2 regions of the Mycobacterium sp. NGS15 genome follow, and region 2 is predicted to be linked to the other one. Evidence: riboswitches for the same ligand, from Rfam matches in the RefSeq annotation. Region 2 holds a riboswitch; the other holds the start of a gene.
The links. A riboswitch is a leader RNA that binds a small molecule or an ion and turns the genes downstream of it on or off. The one in region 2 is predicted to bind cobalamin.

Region 1 (9,842 bases), on a different contig from region 2:
TGTACATCCAGTGCGTGGTGCAGCGGCGTCCGTCCAGCAGCCCTGCCGCGCCGGCGATGAAGACACCTGAGCAGACGGTGAGCACGGTGGCTCCGCGGTCTGCCGCGGCACGCAGCGCCTCCAGGGCCTCCGGTGGATAACCATGGGTAAAGGGGCGGGCAGGAACCGCCACCAGATCGGCGTCGGCGAGCCCCTCAAGCCCACGATCCGGGATGATCGACGCCCCCACTGTCGTGCGCAGTGGAACACCGGCCTCGACTCCGCAGACGCGGAAATCGAAGTTTGGAACGCCGTCGCTGGCGCGGTCAATGCCGAAGACCTCGCAGATCACCCCGAACTCGAAAACGGCAACCCGGTCGAGGACCAGGGCAGCCACCGAACGCAACATGGCTGAATATTATCGAAGATCGTCAATTCCGCCACTGTTGGCGCGATATGCATCAGAAGACAATTATTGCCATGACCATCCTCGCCGCCGTTCTCGTACTGACATTCCCGTTCGCCCTGGCGGTCGCCCTGAGCTGGATCGCCCGCCGAAACAAGACCTTCCGAATCCACCTCGACCAGTTCCGAGTCGCAGCACCTCTCGGCGGCACCTTCGCCGATGACCGCGACCTGGAACGGCAACTACACGAAATGGAAGTAATCCACTCTCGGCGCTAGCGAACTACCGGGCTCCGTGCGCGGCGATGAATTCCGTGACAGCGGAACGGTACCGTTCGGGAGCATCGTCGTGAATCAGATGCCCCGCCCCTTCGATCTTCGAATAGCTTGTCTTCCAACCTATCTCGGCCATCTTACGCATCTGCCCGGGCGGCGCCACGGTGACCGACGCCTCCAGCAGCAGTGACGGACAACGCACCCCTCGCCACTGGTCCCAGAATTCACGGACACCCCATTCCGCGGCAGTGGCGATCCATTTGTCTATCGGGCCATGTAATCGCCAGCCCTCGGGAACCCGGTCAAACGCCTCCAGAAAGTACTGGCCTGCAACAGATCCGAATCTACTGATGACATCTGTGGCAGACGTGAAAACTTCTGGCCAGGAGTACAGCCAGGGTTCCCAGGGGCCGGTGGTTCCGCCGACGAAATCGGGGGCCATGTCCTCCACCACCAGCGCCGACACCAGCTCCGGATGTTCGGCCGCCAGGCACCACGAATGCAGTCCGCCCATGGAGTGGCCGATGAGCAGGGCCGGCCTGCCGAGCTCGCCCACGGCCTTCGCGAGGGCATCCACGTAGCGCTCTGTCGAAATCGGTTGGGAATCAACGACATCCCGCCCGCGATGCCAGGGCGCGTCATAGGTGTAGACGCGGCCCAGCTCCCGCAACCAGGGTAACTGTCGCGACCAGGTGCTTCCGCGGCCCATCAAGCCATGCACAAGGACGATGGACGGCGCCCCCGACGCCCCCGACGTTTCTGACAGGCCGCCTCGGTCGAGCAGGCAGTCCGGGTCCATGTCTGTCATCATCACCCCAATCATCGCCCCGAATCACGTGGGAGGCCGCACGGTAACCTGAACCCATGTCCGTGGTGAAGATCAACGCAATCGAGATCCCCGAGGGTGCAGGTCCGGAGCTGGAGAAGCGGTTCGCTCACCGCGCCGGAGCAGTCGAGAACCAGCCAGGATTCCTGGGCTTTCAACTGCTGCGCCCCGTCAAGGGAGAAGACCGCTACTTCGTGGTCACCCAGTGGGAGTCCGAGGAGGCCTTCCAGGCCTGGGCCACCGGTCCGGCGGTCGAAGCACATGCCGGCCAGCAGGCCAAGCCCGTGGCTAAGGGCGCCCACCTGTTGGAGTTCGAGGTTGTGCTCGACGTGACCGGGGCCGCCACCAAGGCGTGAACAGGGGTTCGCTGCGCGCGCGCATGACGCGCGCCGTCTCCGTATGCACGGTGGCAGTGGTGACTCTGTCGGTGGGCGGTATGGCGGGGTGTGGCATCAAACTGCGGCAGGTGCCGCACGGTGACGTCGATACCAGCACGCCTCCGGGTCTGCGCTCACAACAGCTGATCGACATGTTGAACTCCAACTGGCCGATCGGCAAGCAGGGTGTGGCGACGCTGGCCGCCGCCAACAAGGTCGACGACTACACCGAGATCATGACCAAGCTGTGGGTCGATCGCCCATACAAGGTGAGTTCCGTGGATCTGGCGGCAAACAGCTCCACCGTCCACCTGATCGCCCCCTATGGCGCCAATGTCGACATCGGGCTGCGTACCAACAACAAGGGCGACGTCGACAGGCTGGTTCCGTATCAGCAGCCCCCGACCATCGCCGAGTGGTCGGATGTCGACACCGCGCTGTCGGCATCAGGCGGCCGGTACTCCTACCGTGCCTCGAAGATCGTCAACGGCCAATGCGAACAGGTCGCCGGAACCAATACCTCCGAATCCATGCCGCTGGCTTCGGTTTTCAAGCTCTATGTGCTCTTGGCCACCGGCACCGCCATCAATGCGGGCACCCTCACCTGGGATGACCAACTCACCGTCACAGATCGCGGCAAGGCGCTGGGAAGCTCGATGGACAAGCTCCCGACGGGCTCCACGGTGTCGGTGCGCACTGCCGCCCAGAAGATGATCTGGGTGAGCGACAACATGGGCACCGACATGCTGATCAACCGCCTCGGTCGGCACGCGATCGAGAAGGCCCTTGCCGACGCGGGACATCATGACCCGGCATCGATGACCCCCTTCCCCACCATGCATGAGCTGTTCAACATCGGGTGGGGAATACCCGATGTCCGTCAGCAATGGAAGGACGCCACCACACCCGCCCAGCGCGGGCAGATGCTCGCTGAGGCCGACACCCACCCCTACAAGCTGGATCCGGACCGGACCACCACGCCCGCATCGAAATTCGGCATCGAGTGGTACGGCAGCGCCGAGGACATCTGCAGGGTCCACGCGGCCCTGCAGAAGGTTGCCGTCGGCCCGGCAGCTCCGATTCGCGGCATCCTGTCAGCAGAGCCCGGTATCGATCTACACAGCGAGAATTGGCGGTATATCGGCGCCAAGGGCGGCAATCTGCCCGGTGATCTGACCTTCAGCTGGTACGCCGAGGATCGCAACCGTCAGCCGTATGTGGTGAGCTTCCAGCTGAATTGGGACCGCGCGTTCGGCCCGGGCGCGGCCGGATGGGTCATCGGCCTGGCCAAGGGCGTCTTCAAGAAGCTGGGATGAGCGCTCGCGCGAAGACCACCAAACTGGGATGAGCGCTCGCGCGAAGACCACCAAACTGGGATGAGCGCCCGCGCCTCTGTTTGTTTCTGACGAGTCTGAATCTCACGACGGTTTCGTGGCAGAAAGCGTCGTGAGATTCAGACTCGGCGGCCGGCTAACCGGTAACAGGCGTCTCGGCATAGACGGGCTTGCGGCCGACCACCGTTGCGAACCCGATACCGATCGTCGCCCACATAATGGCCTGCGTCGTGAACGAGTACAGCCGGAACAGATACAGATCGTGCGCCGGGAAACCTGGATAGACGATCTTCCCGTCAGCATCGAGCAGCGGTTGGGGCGCCTCGACAAATCCCGGCGTAACCGCCATGACGAGCCCGACCAGGAGGACGAACGTCGCCGCGGCAACAAGCGTGGCCGTCCAGGTATCGACACGCTCGGAGAGCTTTCGGCCCGCCCACAGCGCCGCCGCCAACGCGATCGCCGCGACCAGAATCATCAGCACGAAGTATCCGGTGCGCTCTTCGATGGTGCCCTCGGCACTCGCCGCCGGCGGGTTGGCCGGGAACTTCAAGAACGGCACCAGATACAACACAAGAAATAGACCGCCCGCGACGGCTAGTGCCTGCGCACGCGGGCTGAGATTGCCAACCCGGCCGATCGCGACCACGTACGCCACCGCGAACAGCGCGCCCATCGCGATTCCGAATCCGATGACACCGAGCGCCAAGCCCGCGTTGGCCTGGGCGAAGCGGCTGAACAGTTCCGCACCCTCGTGATGGGCATGGATACCGGCCGCCTCGTCGAGTACACCCTGCACCTCGCCTCTGCCTTCTTCATAGGCGATGGCCCTGTCGATGACGGGCTCGACGAAGATCCATCCGAAGATGAAGGACAGGACACCACCCAGTGCGCCGAAGCCTAAGCCGCGCAGAATTATTGACTTTTCCATGTATTGGGTCCGCTGCTAGTGGCAGGGGAAGCCGAGCAGGTGGCGGGCATCATGCACGAACTCATGAACATGCATATCGCTGCCGAAGACCGACACCGCACCCTGATCGATGCCGATGAAGTAGTACGCGAGCAGCCCGAGGAGGGTGGTCATGCTCAACCACAGCGCTGCCTGGGGAATCGACACCGCAACCGGATGGCTGGCGGACGTTGTGTGTGCCATGTTGCTCCTTTTCGGAATACCGCGTCCCGGATTTGATCATTCTCTTGTGGAATCGACAGGCCGGGGTCTGACTCTCACAGTGGCGCGACCGTCCTGGGATTACACCAGGTTCCCATCCTGTCGAAGGACGAACTGAGCCTAGTCGACGCAGCTCGGCCGTGCGTTCGAGTGATAGTTTTGGCCTCGCATTGGTTTCTCCGAGAGCACCAGGAAAGTGCTTCCGGAGATCGCAAGAGGGAATCCGGTGTGAATCCGGAGCTGCCCCGCAGCGGTATGTGGAAACGACAGCGGCACGTAGAGCACTGGGTTCAGGCCCGGGAAGCAGCCGCCAGTAGGTGAGGCGCACAAGTCTCGTGTTCACGAGTCCGAAGACCTGCCAACGCGGCCGCACCGCCCGGTGCAGTCATTCGCCAGTGCCGAGGGATCGCCTGGTGGGTAGCGCCTATGTGGCATATCCGTCATGCCCCGGTATCTGCGATCCGACGACGCAGGAAGACCGATGCCCGCAGCACAACCCGAGCGGCCGGTGGTCCTCGCGGCGGCTGGTGGCCTGGTGGCGCTGGTGCTGCTGTCGATCGGTGCGCTCGCGTTCGGCACCGCCGACGTGCCCTGGCGCGACTGTCTGCATTTCCTCTGGGTGGGCGCGACAGGCGGCTCCGTTCGGGCCGCCGATGCGGCGAACTACCGGATCGTCATCGAGTCCAGACTGCCACGGGTGATACTCGCCATCCTCGTCGGCGCGGGACTGGCCGTGGTGGGCGTACTCGTGCAAGCAATGGTCCGCAACGCCCTGGCCGATCCCTACGTTCTCGGCATCTCGTCAGGGGCCTCGGTGGGCGCCACCGCGGTGGTGGTCTACGGGGCGCTGGGCACCTTCGGCGCCTATGCGCTGTCGCTGTCCGCATCGCTTGGCGCCCTCGCCGCGACCGCGCTTGTGTATCAAATCGCCCGTACCCCACAGGGTTTGGTACCGCTGCGGCTGGTTCTGGTAGGTACCGCAGTGGGCTACGGGCTATCCGCGGTGACGACCGTGCTGGTGTTCTTGGCGCCGAATGGCGAAGCGGCGCGTAGCGTCATGTTCTGGCTGCTCGGCAGCCTGGGGGCGTCGTCCTGGGACAAGGTCCCGGTGGCACTCGCGGCAACCTTGATCGGGATCCTCTGTGTCGCGGGGCTGGCCCGCCAGCTCAACGCCCTCGCGATGGGTGACGAGGTGAGCGCGTCGCTGGGGCTGCACGCCGGGCGGTTCCGGGGTGCACTGTTCGTGCTGTCGGCCGTCATGACTGGATGTTTTGTATCCATCTGCGGAGCCATCGGTTTCGTGGGACTGGTCATTCCACATGCGGCACGGCTACTGGTCGGCGCGGATCACCGCCGGGTCTTGATCGTGGCGCCGGTGCTTGGTGCATGCTTCCTTGTCGCCGCCGATCTCGTTGCGCGGACCATGATTCCACCACAGGAGCTTCCGCTGGGCGCGATCACCGCGGCCGTCGGAGTACCGGTCTTCGTCGGACTGATGCGCCGCCGCGCGATGTCTGCGGGAGCTGTCGGCTGATGGATGTCGCCTATCGGAGCGTGTCGGTTGATATCGCAGGCAGCCGAATCGTCTCGAGTATCGACATGCAGGTTGAGTCGGGTGGATTCGTCGGAATTGTCGGGCCCAATGGCAGCGGCAAGTCGACAACCCTGCGTTGTCTGTACCGTGCGCTTACTCCTGCCACCGGCGACGTAGCGGTCAATGGCGTGTCGGTACGGGCGCTCAGCATGCGGGAGAACGCCCGTCAGGTGGCGGCACTGACCCAGGACATGTCCTTGGATTTCGATTTCACAGCCGCGGAAGTGGTTGCCACCGGTCGGCTGCCGCACGGTACATCCCTGCGCGGCACCTCCGAGCTGGACCGCCGCATCTGCGCGGAGGCCACCGAGACGGCGGATGTGACGGCGCTTGCGGATCGCAAGTTCAGTTCTCTCTCCGGCGGGGAGCGCCAACGGGTTCTCATTGCCCGCGCCCTCGCACAGCAGCCGCGGGTCTTGGTGCTGGACGAGCCCACCAATCATCTGGACGTACGCCATCAGTATTCGATACTCAGTTCGGCTCACGTGCTGGGTATTACGGTCATCACCGCTCTGCACGACCTCAACCTCGCGGCACAGTACTGCGACACGATCCACGTCATGGCCGAGGGACGCATCGTGCTGTCAGGTTCACCGCACGAGGTCATCACCGCCGAATCCATCGGCCGATGGTTCGGCATCGGCTGTCATGTCATCGCGCACCCACGAAGCGGTGTTCCGCAGGTCATCTTCGACGCTCAGCGCGAAAGGTAGGAGAAGGAATGAAGGCGCTCATCGGTATGGCGGTGGTGGTGTCGCTGCTATCGGCAGGCTGCGCGACCATCGAGGCGCAGAGCCCCGGAACAGGGCGGGTGTCCGTCGAAAATTGCGGTGCACCGCTTGACGTTCCGATACCGGTTACCCGAGCCGTCAGCAATGACACCGGGGTTACCGAGCTGATGTTCGCACTCGGCTTACAAGACCGGATGGCCGGCTACTTCATGGACGCCGGACAGGATCGGGACGTCAAGACCTCGCCGTGGAAGGCGCAGTTTGAGTCCACCACCAACCTGGGCCAGGGATTCACCCGCGAAGCGGTGCAAGCCGCGCGGCCCGATCTCGTATTCGCCGGGTGGAGCTACGGATTCAACGAGACCTCGGGGCTGACCCCGGATTGGGTACGGTCGATCGGGTCGGTGCCCTATCAGCTGACCGAGGCATGTCGTCAGCCCGGCACAGTCCGGCGCGGTATCAAGCCTCCCCTGGACGCCCTCTACGAGGATCTGGCCAACCTGGGGGCCATCTTTGGAGTTCAGGAACGCGCGACGGAGTTAATCGCCACCTACCGCAAAACCATCGACAGCGTGCAGTCACGCCTGCCCCAGGGCCGGCCGCCCGCGCGCGTCTTCCTGTACGACAGCGGCGAGGCCGAACCGTTCACCTCCGGCAAGAACGCCGCGCCACAGCAGATCATCGAGAAGGCCGGGGGCAGCAACGTCTTCTCCGATCTCGACGACAGTTGGACCACAACCGCATGGGAGACCGCCGCCCAGCGCGACCCGCAGGTGATCATCATCTGCGACTACGGGGTGGGCCCCAACAACACCGCCGGCACGAAGATCAACCTGCTCAAGGCACAGCCACTGATGAAGCACACCCAGGCGGTCCGCGACGGAAACTTCATCGTGCTGCCCTACGCCGCCCTGGTCGAGGGACCGCGCAATCCGGACGCCATCGTCACCCTGGCGAACTACCTGCGCGACAAGGGATTCTGAACCCTGTCGGCGTCTAGGGCTAGGGTGACGACATGAGCTCGCCCACCACCCTCGGCCTGATGGTGCCGCCATCGCTCGCACCGGAACGGCTACTCGAGACGGCACGGGCCGCCGATTCCGCCGGGCTCGATCATCTGTGGGTATGCGAGGACTGTTTTGCGACCACATCGATCGCGTATGCCTCCCTGGCACTTTCGGCCACCGCGCGGATCCGCGTGGGTACAGGATTCCTCTCGGCACCGGTACGCAATGTCGTGACCGCCGCAATGGACTACAGCATTCTGGCCCGCAATTTTCCCGGCAGGGTGCTACCGGGAATCGGGCACGGCTGGCAGCCTCACATGGCGCAAATTGGCGCCAAGGTCGGCTCGCCGCTGACCCTTCTCCAGGAGTATGTGACCGCACTGCGGGATCTGTTGGCGGGCAAGGAAGTCAGTACCGACGGGCGGTATGTGCGGCTGGATGGGGTCCGGCTGGACTGGCCGCCCGCGGAATCACTGCCCATCATGGTCGGCGCGGACGGGCCCCGCTCGCTGCGACTGGCCGGCCGCCTGGGCGACGGCACGTTGCTGACCAGCATGGTTCCCGCCGAAAACATCGCCGCCCACTGTGCCCTGATAGCCCCCAGCCCCGGTCACCGGATCTTCTTGAGCCGCACCATCAGTGTCGGCCCTGGTGCTGCCCAACTCATCGCGAACGACCCCGGCCACTACCCGGGGATATCCTTTGACGCTTCGGCGAGTCTCGGCGGAGAGGCCGCTGAGGTCGCCGAGCAGCTCCACGCGCTACGGGATCTCGGCGTCACGGACTTCATCGCGTCCCCGACCGGAAACGAGCCCGATCTCGTCGGTTACATCCACAGCCTGGGCCAGGAGGTACGGCCCCTGCTGGCGGGCTGATCCCGCGACAAAAAACGCCGAGTGCGAGCTGTGATGCTCACACTCGGCGTTTTTGGGTTGTCTACTCCGAGGCGGAGGCCGCCAGGTCGGCGGCCGGCTCCTCACCGGTGACCAGAGCGGGCTTCGGACGGCCGACGAACGTGAACTTCGCGTCCTCGCCGGCGCCTTCGCCGTCCCAGCCCTCGACGTCGACCGTGACCAGCTCGCCGGGACCGATCTCGTTGAAGAGAATCTTCTCCGAGAGGGTGTCCTCGATCTCGCGCTGGATGGTCCGTCGCAACGGCCGCGCACCCAACACCGGGTCGAACCCACGCTTGGCGAGCAACGACTTGGCCTTGTCGCTGAGCTCCATCGCCATGTCCTTGACCTTGAGCTGCTTGCCCACCCGTCCGATCATCAGGTCGACCATCTCGATGATCTGCTCCTGAGTCAGCTGCTCGAAGACGATGATGTCATCGATGCGGTTCAGGAACTCGGGCCGGAAATGCTTCTTCAGCTCGTCGTTGACCTTCTGCTTCATCCGCTCGTAGTTCGAGCCGCCGCCGCCCTCGGAGAACCCGAGGCCAACGGCCTTCGAAATGTCCGAAGTGCCCAAGTTCGAGGTGAAGATCAGCACCGTGTTCTTGAAATCGACCGTTCGACCCTGGCCATCGGTGAGACGACCATCCTCGAGGACCTGCAACAGGGTGTTGTAGATCTCCTGGTGAGCCTTCTCGATCTCGTCGAACAACACGACGCTGAACGGCTTGCGACGCACCTTCTCGGTGAGCTGACCGCCCTCCTCGTATCCGACGTATCCCGGAGGAGCACCGAACAGCCGTGAAGCGGTGAAGCGGTCGTGGAACTCGCCCATGTCGATCTGGATGAGCGCGTCGTCGTCGCCGAACAGGAAGTTGGCCAGCGCCTTGGACAGCTCGGTCTTACCGACACCCGACGGTCCGGCGAAGATGAACGAACCCGAGGGGCGCCGTGGGTCCTTCAGACCGGCACGAGTGCGGCGGATGGCCTTCGAGACGGCCTTGACGGCGTCCTCCTGCCCGATGATCCGCTTATGCAGCTCGTCTTCCATGCGCAGCAGCCGAGTGGTTTCTTCCTCGGTCAGCTTGAACACGGGGATACCAGTCCAGTTGCCCAGCACCTCGGCGATCTGCTCATCGTCAACCTCAGCGACCACGTCCAGATCACCTGAACGCCACTGCTTTTCACGATCTGCCCGCTGACCGACCAGCTGCTTCTCGGAGTCGCGCAGCCGCGCTGCCTTCTCGAA
Region 2 (9,842 bases):
GCGGGCGCAGCGGGTCGCTGAGTCAGCCCCAGGGTGAGTCCGTCGGCCTCGCCCGTCGCGAGATCTCCGCGAGAAATCAGGGGGAGGCCGCGTCGATCGACCAGCCGTGCCGCGGACGACAGGTCCCCGACACGAAACAGCATTCCTGGGTACGGCGCCCATTCCGGGAGCCCGAGATGGAGCTGGGGGTGCGGCATGTCGGTGCCGAGCAGCCTCGAGTAGGCCGCCTTTGCGTCAGCGAGATTTGGAACGTCCAGAAGCACCGAGTCCAGTTCGGTGATCATCAGAGCATCTTCTCCCTGCCGGACCGAGGTCCGCTTATGCATACTGGTGGGGTGCGCTTCCAGCTTCTCGACATTGTCTTCTATCTGCCAAACCCCGAGACGGGGGCGTTGACGTCCGCCGCCGACCGGCTGAACCGCGTGGTCGAGACCGCGGTGCTGGCAGAGAGCCTGGGCTTCGATTCCTTCGCGGTCGGGGAACGGCATGCGGGGGACGTGCTGTCCTCGGCTCCCACAGTGCTGCTGGGAGCGGTGGCCGCCGCCACCGACCGGATTCTGCTGTCCACCGGTGTCACGGTGCTGTCCCTGTTGGACCCGGTGCGCGCGGCAGAGGACTTCGCCACCATTGACCAGCTGAGCCGTGGTCGGCTCGAGATCGTCATCGGGAAGGGCAATGAGGACCGTCAGTACCCCTTGATGGGACTGGATATCGCCCGGCAATACGAGTACCTGCAGGAGAACTACGAGCTGCTACGGCGGCTGCTGCGTGAGGAGCACGTGGACTGGACGGGGGCACATCGGCATCCCCTGGCCGACGCGACCACCCTGCCCAGGCCATACGACGGACCATTCCGGATCTGGCACGGGTCGGCCACCTCGACGTTCGCGGTCGAGCTAGCTGCCAAGTGGGGTGACCCGATAGTCACCGCAAATGCCTTGCAGCCCAAGGAGAATTACAAAGTTCTTATCGACAGGTATCGGGAGTTATACGCGCGGCATGGTCACGACCCGGCCAACCTGCATGTGGGTGCGGGCTCGGGCGGGCTGTACCTGGCCGATACGACCGAGCAGGCCATCGCGCAGTACGGGCCCATCTATGAGGCACGCCTGGCGCAGATGGCGAAGCTCAAAGATCATCCGAAGGCGGTCGGCAAATTTCCGTCTTTCGAATCCATCGAGGACGCAGCAGATCGCGGGCCGGTGCTGGCAGGTTCGCCGGAACGCGTGGCCGAGAAGATTATTCAGTGGCATGAGGCCTTCGGCCATGAGTTTCAATCGATTTCGTTGAGCCCCGAGGCCGACTTCGAGGAACAGGCGGACACCCTACGCAGATTCGCCGAAGAGGTTGTCCCGCTGGTGAAGGCGGAGGTCAGCTCGACGTTGTGGAGTGCCCAGGACACGCAGCGAGCCAAGGGATTTACCGCAGCCTGAAGGTTGTGTCAGATCTGACCCGGGCGGTTCATCGGGTTCATGGGGCTGGCGGGATTGGCCGGGTTATTTGGATTCATCGGGCTAGCGGGATTGGCGGGGTTGTTCGGGTTCATGGGGCTAGCCGGGTTGGCGGGGTTGTTCGGATTCATCGGGCTGGCGGGATTCGCCGGATTCGACATGCTGTTCGGACCGTACGGACCAACGTTGCAGACCGCATTGGCGTTGCCCATGCAATCAGCGGGGTTGAACGGGTCGGGGTCTGCCGGGTCGGCGCTCGCGAGAGTCGGGGCAAACATCGCCAGTGCGACGAATAGAGTGCCAGTGGCCATGGACTTGAGCATTTGGCCAGCCTAGCAAGCTTGTTGAGTCCTCCTCAGGGGATCAGGGAGAGCGCTGCTTAGCGGGTGTGCGCACTCATTCTTGCCCAAAACTAGAACATGTTCTAACGTCGAGCGAAGTGCCTGATCGGCGAGGATTCACTGAGGAGCGCGATGCCTGACCCATTTGACCCACTGCACGGGTCGATCAACTCTGGGCACCTGCTGGTCGCCGCCCTGAAGAAGAACGCGAACGTGCCCGCGTTGGTGCTCGGGGATGTGACACTCACCGGCGCCGAGATGGCCGACGAGATCAGCAAGTACATCCAGGCATTTACCGCGCTGGTGCCCGAATCCCCGGGGGGAGAGCAGAGCGGTCAGGGCATGTTGGCGCTCAACCGTCCCGAGGTGCTGTTGGTCATCGGCGCAGGGCAGTTGTTGGGCACCCGGCGTACTGCGTTGCACCCGCTCGGCTCGCTCGATGACCATGCCTACGTGCTGGCCGACGCCAAGATAACCACGCTTGTCATCGACCCCACCCCGCAATTCGTGGAGCGCGCCGCGGCCCTGGTGGAGAAGGTGCCGACGCTGACCCGCGTGCTGACACTCGGCCCGGTACCGGCGGAGCTGGCCGAGGTGGGGCACGACCTGGTCGCTGCGGCAGCAGGCTTCGCGGCGAGGCCGCTGGTGCCGATCAACCTGTCTCCGGACCACATCAATGGCCTCACCTACACGGGGGGGACGACGGGTAAGCCCAAGGGCGTTATCGGAACCTCGCAGTCGATTCTCACGATGACGCAGATCCAGCTGGCCGAATGGGAATGGCCGGAGCGTCCCAAATTCCTGATGTGCACCCCGCTTTCGCATGCTGGTGCCGCATTCTTCATGCCGACCCTGATGAAGGGTGGGTCGATGGTGGTGCTGCCGAAGTTTGATGCGGGCGCCGTGCTGGCGGCGATCGAGGAGCACAAGATCACCGCGACCATGCTGGTGCCGTCGATGATTTATGCACTGCTGGACCATCCGGACTCCCAGACCCGCGATCTGTCCTCGTTGCAGACCGTCTACTACGGCGCCTCCGCCATCAATCCGGTGCGTCTGGCGGAGGCGATCGAGCGGTTCGGGCCGATATTCGCGCAGTACTTCGGCCAGTCCGAGGCGCCCATGGTGATCAGTTACCTGGCCAAGGGCGATCACGACGCCCAGCGGCTTGCCAGCTGCGGCCGGCCCTCGGCGTTCCTGCGCACGGCGCTGCTTGACGAGAACGATCAGCCGGTGAAACAGGGTGAGCCGGGCGAGATCTGTGTGGCAGGACCGCTGGTGGCGGGTGGCTATTGGGGCCTGCCCGAGCAGACCGCCGACACGTTCAAGAACGGCTGGCTGCGTACCGGCGATGTCGCGCGCGAGGACGAGGACGGTTTCTGGTTCATCGTCGACCGGACCAAGGACATGATCGTCACCGGCGGCTTCAACGTGTTCCCTCGCGAAGTGGAAGATGTTGTTGCCGAGCACCCGTCGGTGGCACAGGTCGGTGTCATCGGGGTGCCCGACGAGAAGTGGGGCGAAGCGGTGACGGCGATCGTGGTGTTGCGTGCGGATGCCGACCGCAGCGGCGACGCGGTGTCCAAGATGACGTCCGAGATTCAGTCCGCGGTCAAGGACCGTAAGGGTTCGGTGCAGTCGCCCAAGCATGTGATCGTCGCCGATTCGCTGCCGCTGACCGCGCTCGGCAAGCTCGACAAAAAGGCTCTGCGCCAGAAGTACGCGGTGGTCTAGTTCTCTCGCGAGAGAAGGTTCCGGGCGCTCGTGTGGATGAACTCGCGCAGCCACGGCGCGGGCTCACCCTTGTCGGGTAGATGACGCCGCACCGCCGCGTAAGGCATATCGATCAGTGCGAACATCACCTTGTCGAGCACCTGGGGAGTGACCACGTCGAACCGCCGCTGGGCGTAGTTGCGCAAGGCCATTCGCACTCGGGAGTTCAGCGACGTGAGTTCAGCGGCGAGGGTGTCGGGCCAGTGCGCGACCAGATCGGCCTTCTCGTACTGGAGTAGTAACAGCGCCTCGTTGCGGTGTGACGCCGTCCAGTCGAAAGCGTGATCGATGGTCGCGGTGAGGGCTTCGTGAGAATCGGGCAACGCAAGCGCCGTGAGAATCCCGTCCTGATAGCGGCCGATCGAACGCAGCCAGAGGCGGGCCATGAGCTCGTCGCGGCTGGAGAATCGGTGATAGATCGACCCCGAGGGCGCGCCGAGGGTCCGTCCGATTGCGGTAGCCGTGGCCGCGGACGGCCCTCCCGTGGTCACTAGCCTCAGCGCCGCGTCAAGAATGTCGTCGGCGGTGTACTGAGGCCTACGCCCCACGGTGGCGGACCATGCTCGTACCCTGAGCGACCGCGACCAGCTTGGTGTTGCCGTCGTGGTCCTCGACGGATATCTCGCAGCGGCTCAGAGCCTTGGAGCGTCCGGCACTCACCAGGGAGGCGTCGGCGAGTAGGCGCAGGCCGTCGCGGGCAGGTGACACGTACTCGATGGTGTAGCCGCTGGTGACAATGTCGGCACCAAGACCGAGCCCGCACGCGTACGTAATCGCATTGTCGGCCAGGTAACTCAGCACTCCGCCGTGAATGAACCCGCTCTGCTGGCGCAGCTCGTCGCGGATATCGAGCGAAAGCTGTACTCCGGACTCGTCGATCCGGCTGATCGATGCACCCAGGAGGCGACTGAATGGTTGGGCCTCAAGCACCTGTTGTGCCTGGTCACGTGTGATCACAGTATTAGAGAATATCCGCTAATAACCGTATTGGCCAGCGTGCATATGATGTAAGGCGCAGCTGGTCTGTTGGTGGCGACTTCGGTTGGTGCCAGCACCGAGTGGCAGGCCCCACGGGGACTGCTATGAGAGGGAACCCGGTGAGAATCCGGGACTGTCCCGCAGCGGTATGCAGGAACGATCGCCGTCATGAGCACTGGGCTAAGCACTCGGCTAACCACCAAGAGCACCTGGGAAGCGACGGCCCGTAGGAGAACCTGAGCCCGGGTAATGCCTGCAAGTCCGAAGACCTGCCAGCTGTGTCGGGTGCGCCGCGCCCGACGGATCATCGCCTCGCGGAATGGGCGTATGGCCGAATCGGTTTCACCGAGCAGATGCCTGTTGAGGTGGTTCCGTGCTCGGTTCTTCGTCCCCTGGCGGTGGCTACCTCGCTGTTGATGAAGGACTAATTCATGACTGCTCAACCTTTGACCGCTACTACGCTCGGATCCGCGCGCATCGGCCCGCGTCGTGAGCTCAAACGGGCTACCGAAAGCTACTGGGCCGGGCGCACCAGCCGTGCCGAGCTTGAGACCGTCGCAGCCGGGCTCCGGCGCGACAACTGGTCCGCACTGGCGGCGGCCGGGCTCGACTCCGTCCCGGTGAACACCTTCTCGTACTACGACCAGGTGCTCGATACCGCAGTGCTGCTGGGAGCGCTCCCACCCCGCGTCGCCGGTATCAGTGACGACCTCGACCGCTACTTCGCCGCCGCACGTGGCAACGACGACGTGACACCGCTGGAAATGACAAAGTGGTTCGACACCAACTACCACTACCTGGTGCCGGAGATCGGACCGGACACAAAATTCTCGCTCAATCCGGCGAAGTTGTTCGGTGAGCTGAAAGAAGCTGCAGCCCTGGGTATTCCCGCTCGGCCGGTGGTCGTTGGTCCCATCACCTTCCTTGCCTTGAGCAAGTCGGTCGACGGAGCCGGTGCCCCCATCGAGCGCCTCGACGAGGTGATATCGCTGTACGAGCAGCTGCTGGTGCAGCTTTCGGAGGCCGGGGTTGGTTGGGTCCAGATCGACGAGCCCGTACTGGTTACTGACATCCTGCCGAACGGCCCGGAGTTGGCTGAGCGGGTGTACGGCCGCCTCGGCACCGTTGCCGACCGGCCCGCGATCTTCGTCGCGAGCTATTTCGGGGACCTGGGTGCCGCACTCCCGGCGTTGGCCCGCACCCCGATCGAGGCGATCGGTGTGGACCTGGTCTACGGGTCCGCATCGGGCGTGGCCTCGGTGCCGGAGCTGGCCGGAAAGACTGTGGTGGCCGGCGTTGTCGACGGCCGGAATATCTGGCGCACCAATCTCGAGTCTGCGCTGGGCAGCCTCGGAACGCTGTTGGGATCAGCGGGCGCGGTGGCAGTAGCCACCTCCTGCTCGACGCTGCACGTGCCCTACTCGCTCGAGCCGGAGACCGAACTCGATGACCAGCTGCGCAGCTGGTTGGCTTTCGCCGACGAGAAGGTCAAGGAAGTCGTCGTGCTGGCGCAGGCACTGGGCGCGGGGCGCGATGCTGTTGCCGCGGAGTTCGCGGCGTCGAATGCGGCCGTCGAATCTCGCAAGACGGATCCGCGTCTCAACAACGGTCAGATTCGTGCTCGGCTGGATTCGATTCTGGCGGCGGGCCTTTCACGCGGCGATGCCGCAGAGCGCCGTCGTAGCCAGGACGAGCGGCTGAGACTGCCCGAGTTGCCGACCACGACGATCGGGTCGTTCCCACAGACCGTCGAGATCCGCAAGGCGCGACAGGCCCTGACCAAGGGCGAGATCGACGACGCCGAGTACGTGCGACGGATGCGTGCCGAGGTTGCCGATGTCATTGCGCTACAGGAGAAGCTTGGCTTGGACGTGCTGGTACATGGCGAGCCGGAACGCAACGACATGGTGCAGTACTTCGCCGAGCAGCTGGATGGCTTCTTCGCCACCCAGAACGGCTGGGTTCAGTCGTACGGCAGCCGCTGCGTACGCCCGCCGATCCTGTATGGCGATGTGGCGCGGCAGAACCCGATGACCGTCGAGTGGGCCACCTACGCTCAGTCGCTGACCCCCAAGTACGTCAAGGGCATGCTGACCGGACCGGTGACCATCCTCGCGTGGTCGTTTGTGCGTGACGATCAGCCGTTGGCGGACACCGCCAACCAGATCGCGCTGGCTATTCGGGATGAGACGGTGGATCTGCAGAACGCCGGTATCGCCATCATTCAGGTGGACGAGCCTGCGCTGCGTGAGCTGCTGCCGCTGCGCTCGGCGGACAAGCCCGCGTACCTGGACTGGGCGGTCGGCGCGTTCCGGCTTTCCACCTCGGGTGTGTCCGATGCGACGCAGATCCACACGCACCTGTGCTACTCGGAGTTTGGCGAGGTGATCGGTGCCATCGCTGACCTCGATGCCGATGTCACCTCCATCGAGGCCGCCCGTTCGCATATGGAGGTGCTCGACGACCTCAATGCGATCGGCTTCTCCAATAGTGTCGGCCCGGGTGTCTACGACATCCACTCGCCGCGTGTCCCGTCGGCCGCGGAGATGGCAAGCTCGCTACGTGAGGCGCTGCAGGCCGTTCCGGCGCAGCGTCTTTGGGTGAATCCCGACTGCGGTCTGAAGACCCGGAAGGTTGACGAGGTAACCGCCTCGCTGGCCAACCTGGTAGCCGCCGCGACCGAGGTGCGTGCGGGCGCCTAGGTCCCCGACGAGCGTGCGAGCAGTCCTCTTCGCGGGGGACTGCTCGCACGTGAATCTAATTGGTGTATAAACCATTAGCGAGACTAATCGGAGGTCCCTGGTGTCCATGAATACCGTTGCGCTGGAGTTGGTGCCTCCCAATGTCGAAGGCGGCATCGACAAGGCAGCCGACGAACTGCGGAAGCTGTCCAGTTTCTCGGCGGAGTTCGGCATTGACGAGCGCATCGACCACGTCATGATTCCCTCGATGATCGTGGAGGACGGCGATCGCCCGCTGGAGATGAAGCCGAAACTCGATGTCGTCGACTATTGGTCGATCATCCGGGCCGAGCTGCCCACCATGCGGGGACTGTGCACGCAGGTCACGTCCTTTTCGGATGAGACGTCGTTGCGGAGTCGGCTGACGGGCCTGACAGAAGCGGGGATGGACGGCGTCATCTTCGTCGGTGTGCCGCGCACCATGAGCGACGGCGAAGGGTCTGGCATTCCACCGACCGATGCGTTGTCGAAGTTCGACGACATCATCGAGAACAGGGGAGTGATTCTGATCCCCACCCGCAGCGGGGAACAGGGCCGCTTTTCCTTCAAATGCGATAAGGGCGCCACCTTCACCATGACCCAACTGCTGTATTCCGATGCGGTGGTTGGCTTCCTGCAGGAGTTCGCGCGGACGAGCGATCACCGCCCGGAGGTGCTGTTGTCGTTTGGTTTCGTGCCGAAGCTGGAGTCGAGGGTCGGGCTCATCGACTGGTTGATTCAGGATCCCGATAATGAAGCCGTTGCGCGTGAACAGGCCTTCGTCAAGTCGCTGGCTGCCTGCGAACCCGAGGCCAGACGGCCGCAACTTGTCGATCTCTACAAACGGGTCATCGATGGTGTCGGCGAACTCGGCTTTCCCTTGAGCGTGCATTTCGAAGCGCCGTACGGTCTTGCCCGGCCTGCTTTCGAGACCTTCGCCGAGATGCTGGGGTACTGGTCACCCGTCGGCGAGAGTGCCTGAAGGAACACCGTCGCCCGGAATTCCGTTGACCACATTCGAATTCGTGGTCGAGACTGGTCGCATGGAACCTGTTGAGTTGCGCACGGACCGGTTGGTTCTGCGCGCCATCACCGCCGCGGACGAGGCCGCGGTTGTCGAAGCGTGCAATGACCCGGAGATCATGCACTACCTCCCACTGCCGGTGCCGTACACCCGTGACGACGCCCAGAGTTTCATCGTCAGGTCGGCGCAGGAGTGGGCGGACAACTCCCGGTATGGGTTCGGGTTTCTCCTGGAGGACGCAGGTGATCTCGTCGGCACCTGTTCGCTCAAGTCGATCACACCTGGTGTGGTGGAGGTCGGGTATTGGTCGGCCTCGCAGCATCGCCGCAAAGGGCTCACCACTGAGGCTATTCGGAGACTGTGCCAGTGGGGATTTGATGAGCTGGCAGTCCATCGCATCGAGTGGTGGGCCGTTGTCGGCAACGAGGGTTCACGGGCCGTGGCGGAAGCGGTTGGCTTCGAGTTGGAGGGGCTGCTGCGCCAGCGCGCCTATCGGCGAGAGGAACCGGCCGATTGGTGGGTAGGCGGGCTGTTGGCGCGGCCCGAATGAACGGTGTTGACGCTCGGTGCGATGCTGGCTAACCTTACGCTCGGTACATCGGGTCCGGAGCGTTCGTGCTCCGTTCGCCTAACACTCGATGCTTTCAGTGATCAACAGGGTTCCGGATCGGAACGAATCTCTTGTATACCTGGGTATTTCACATTGGGAATACCAATGCTGCGGTGGGACTCCCGAGATAGGCCAGGCCGTCGATTGGCAGATCTGCGCCTATCCCGCTGAGAATGGCTACCTACTTGCGTCAGCGGCGGCAGTCAACTGGGACGAGGACCGCGAGATTGTTCGGTTTCCCTACGGTTGTGCAAGCTGGGATCCAACATATGGAGATCCCGCGAATGGATTGGTAATCCTCTGGGCCACGTGGCATGAGCGCCAAAGCTGGCCCCGGCTGCTTGGCGTTGTTGAGGAACTGTACGACGTGTCAGCCACCACGTATCGAGACGAGTCCGGTTGCATGAACCATCGGCCGATGTCGTTTCAGTACCGACCCGTCGAGCTTGCGACGCGATGGCCCGATGAGCCACCGATGGGTGAGATCGGACACCGAGTGACCACGGGATCGGTTGTGGGGCTGCGCGTATCCTCATCGGTTGAGCCAGCTGACGGTGACATTGAGGCGCTGCGCGACGCGCGGGACCGAGGCCGACGAACACTGCTCGTTTCCGGGCCGCCGGAAGCGTTTGGCGCAGTGATCCCGACACGGGGTGATCGGGTGTCAGTCGATCTCGCAGACCCTCGGTTGAGCGTGGACGATATGCGCGGCTATGCGGGTGTTGTGACGGGCATCGCCGGGCAAGTAAGTCGTGCGGTGCACTCACCAGATGGTCTCTACACCAGTTTCCTTAACATCGACCCGGAAGCGTCCCCACCGGATGAGTTGTTCATCCAGTTGCTATGCGACAGAAGGCCGAACTAGACGCTCGGCCGAGCAGACACATACTGCATGAAAACGCCAGGTGCGATGTGTAGTACGTGTCTGCTCGTGCGGAAATCGGT

Region 1: it holds a riboswitch for cobalamin, as region 2 does, so the genes downstream of both, AC5Y5C_RS06490 (FecCD family ABC transporter permease) here and metE (5-methyltetrahydropteroyltriglutamate--homocysteine S-methyltransferase) in region 2, are expected to answer to the same signal.

What each region holds. Positions count from the first base shown of each region.
Region 1 covers NZ_JCALEF010000002.1:447,824-457,665, reverse strand. The annotation lists gene AC5Y5C_RS06525 (helix-turn-helix domain-containing protein) at 1-388, opposite strand, end outside; gene AC5Y5C_RS06520 (hypothetical protein) at 460-663, shown strand; gene AC5Y5C_RS06515 (alpha/beta fold hydrolase) at 668-1,468, opposite strand; gene mhuD (mycobilin-forming heme oxygenase MhuD) at 1,525-1,842, shown strand; gene AC5Y5C_RS06505 (serine hydrolase) at 1,866-3,179, shown strand; gene AC5Y5C_RS06500 (CbtA family protein) at 3,334-4,128, opposite strand; gene AC5Y5C_RS06495 (CbtB domain-containing protein) at 4,144-4,350, opposite strand; cobalamin riboswitch at 4,523-4,745, shown strand; gene AC5Y5C_RS06490 (FecCD family ABC transporter permease) at 4,850-5,902, shown strand; gene AC5Y5C_RS06485 (ABC transporter ATP-binding protein) at 5,902-6,675, shown strand; gene AC5Y5C_RS06480 (ABC transporter substrate-binding protein) at 6,684-7,676, shown strand; gene AC5Y5C_RS06475 (LLM class flavin-dependent oxidoreductase) at 7,709-8,575, shown strand; gene clpC1 (ATP-dependent protease ATP-binding subunit ClpC) at 8,637-9,842, opposite strand, start outside.
Region 2 covers NZ_JCALEF010000001.1:351,199-361,040, forward strand. The annotation lists gene AC5Y5C_RS01630 (VOC family protein) at 1-284, opposite strand, end outside; gene AC5Y5C_RS01635 (LLM class flavin-dependent oxidoreductase) at 336-1,433, shown strand; gene AC5Y5C_RS01640 (hypothetical protein) at 1,442-1,774, opposite strand; gene fadD8 (fatty-acid--CoA ligase FadD8) at 1,925-3,526, shown strand; gene AC5Y5C_RS01650 (TetR/AcrR family transcriptional regulator) at 3,523-4,113, opposite strand; gene AC5Y5C_RS01655 (PaaI family thioesterase) at 4,103-4,522, opposite strand; cobalamin riboswitch at 4,591-4,834, shown strand; gene metE (5-methyltetrahydropteroyltriglutamate--homocysteine S-methyltransferase) at 4,975-7,245, shown strand; gene AC5Y5C_RS01665 (mycobacterial-type methylenetetrahydrofolate reductase) at 7,346-8,245, shown strand; gene AC5Y5C_RS01670 (GNAT family N-acetyltransferase) at 8,307-8,837, shown strand; gene AC5Y5C_RS01675 (DUF6578 domain-containing protein) at 8,926-9,762, shown strand; gene AC5Y5C_RS01680 (bifunctional 2-methylcitrate synthase/citrate synthase) at 9,842-9,842, opposite strand, start outside.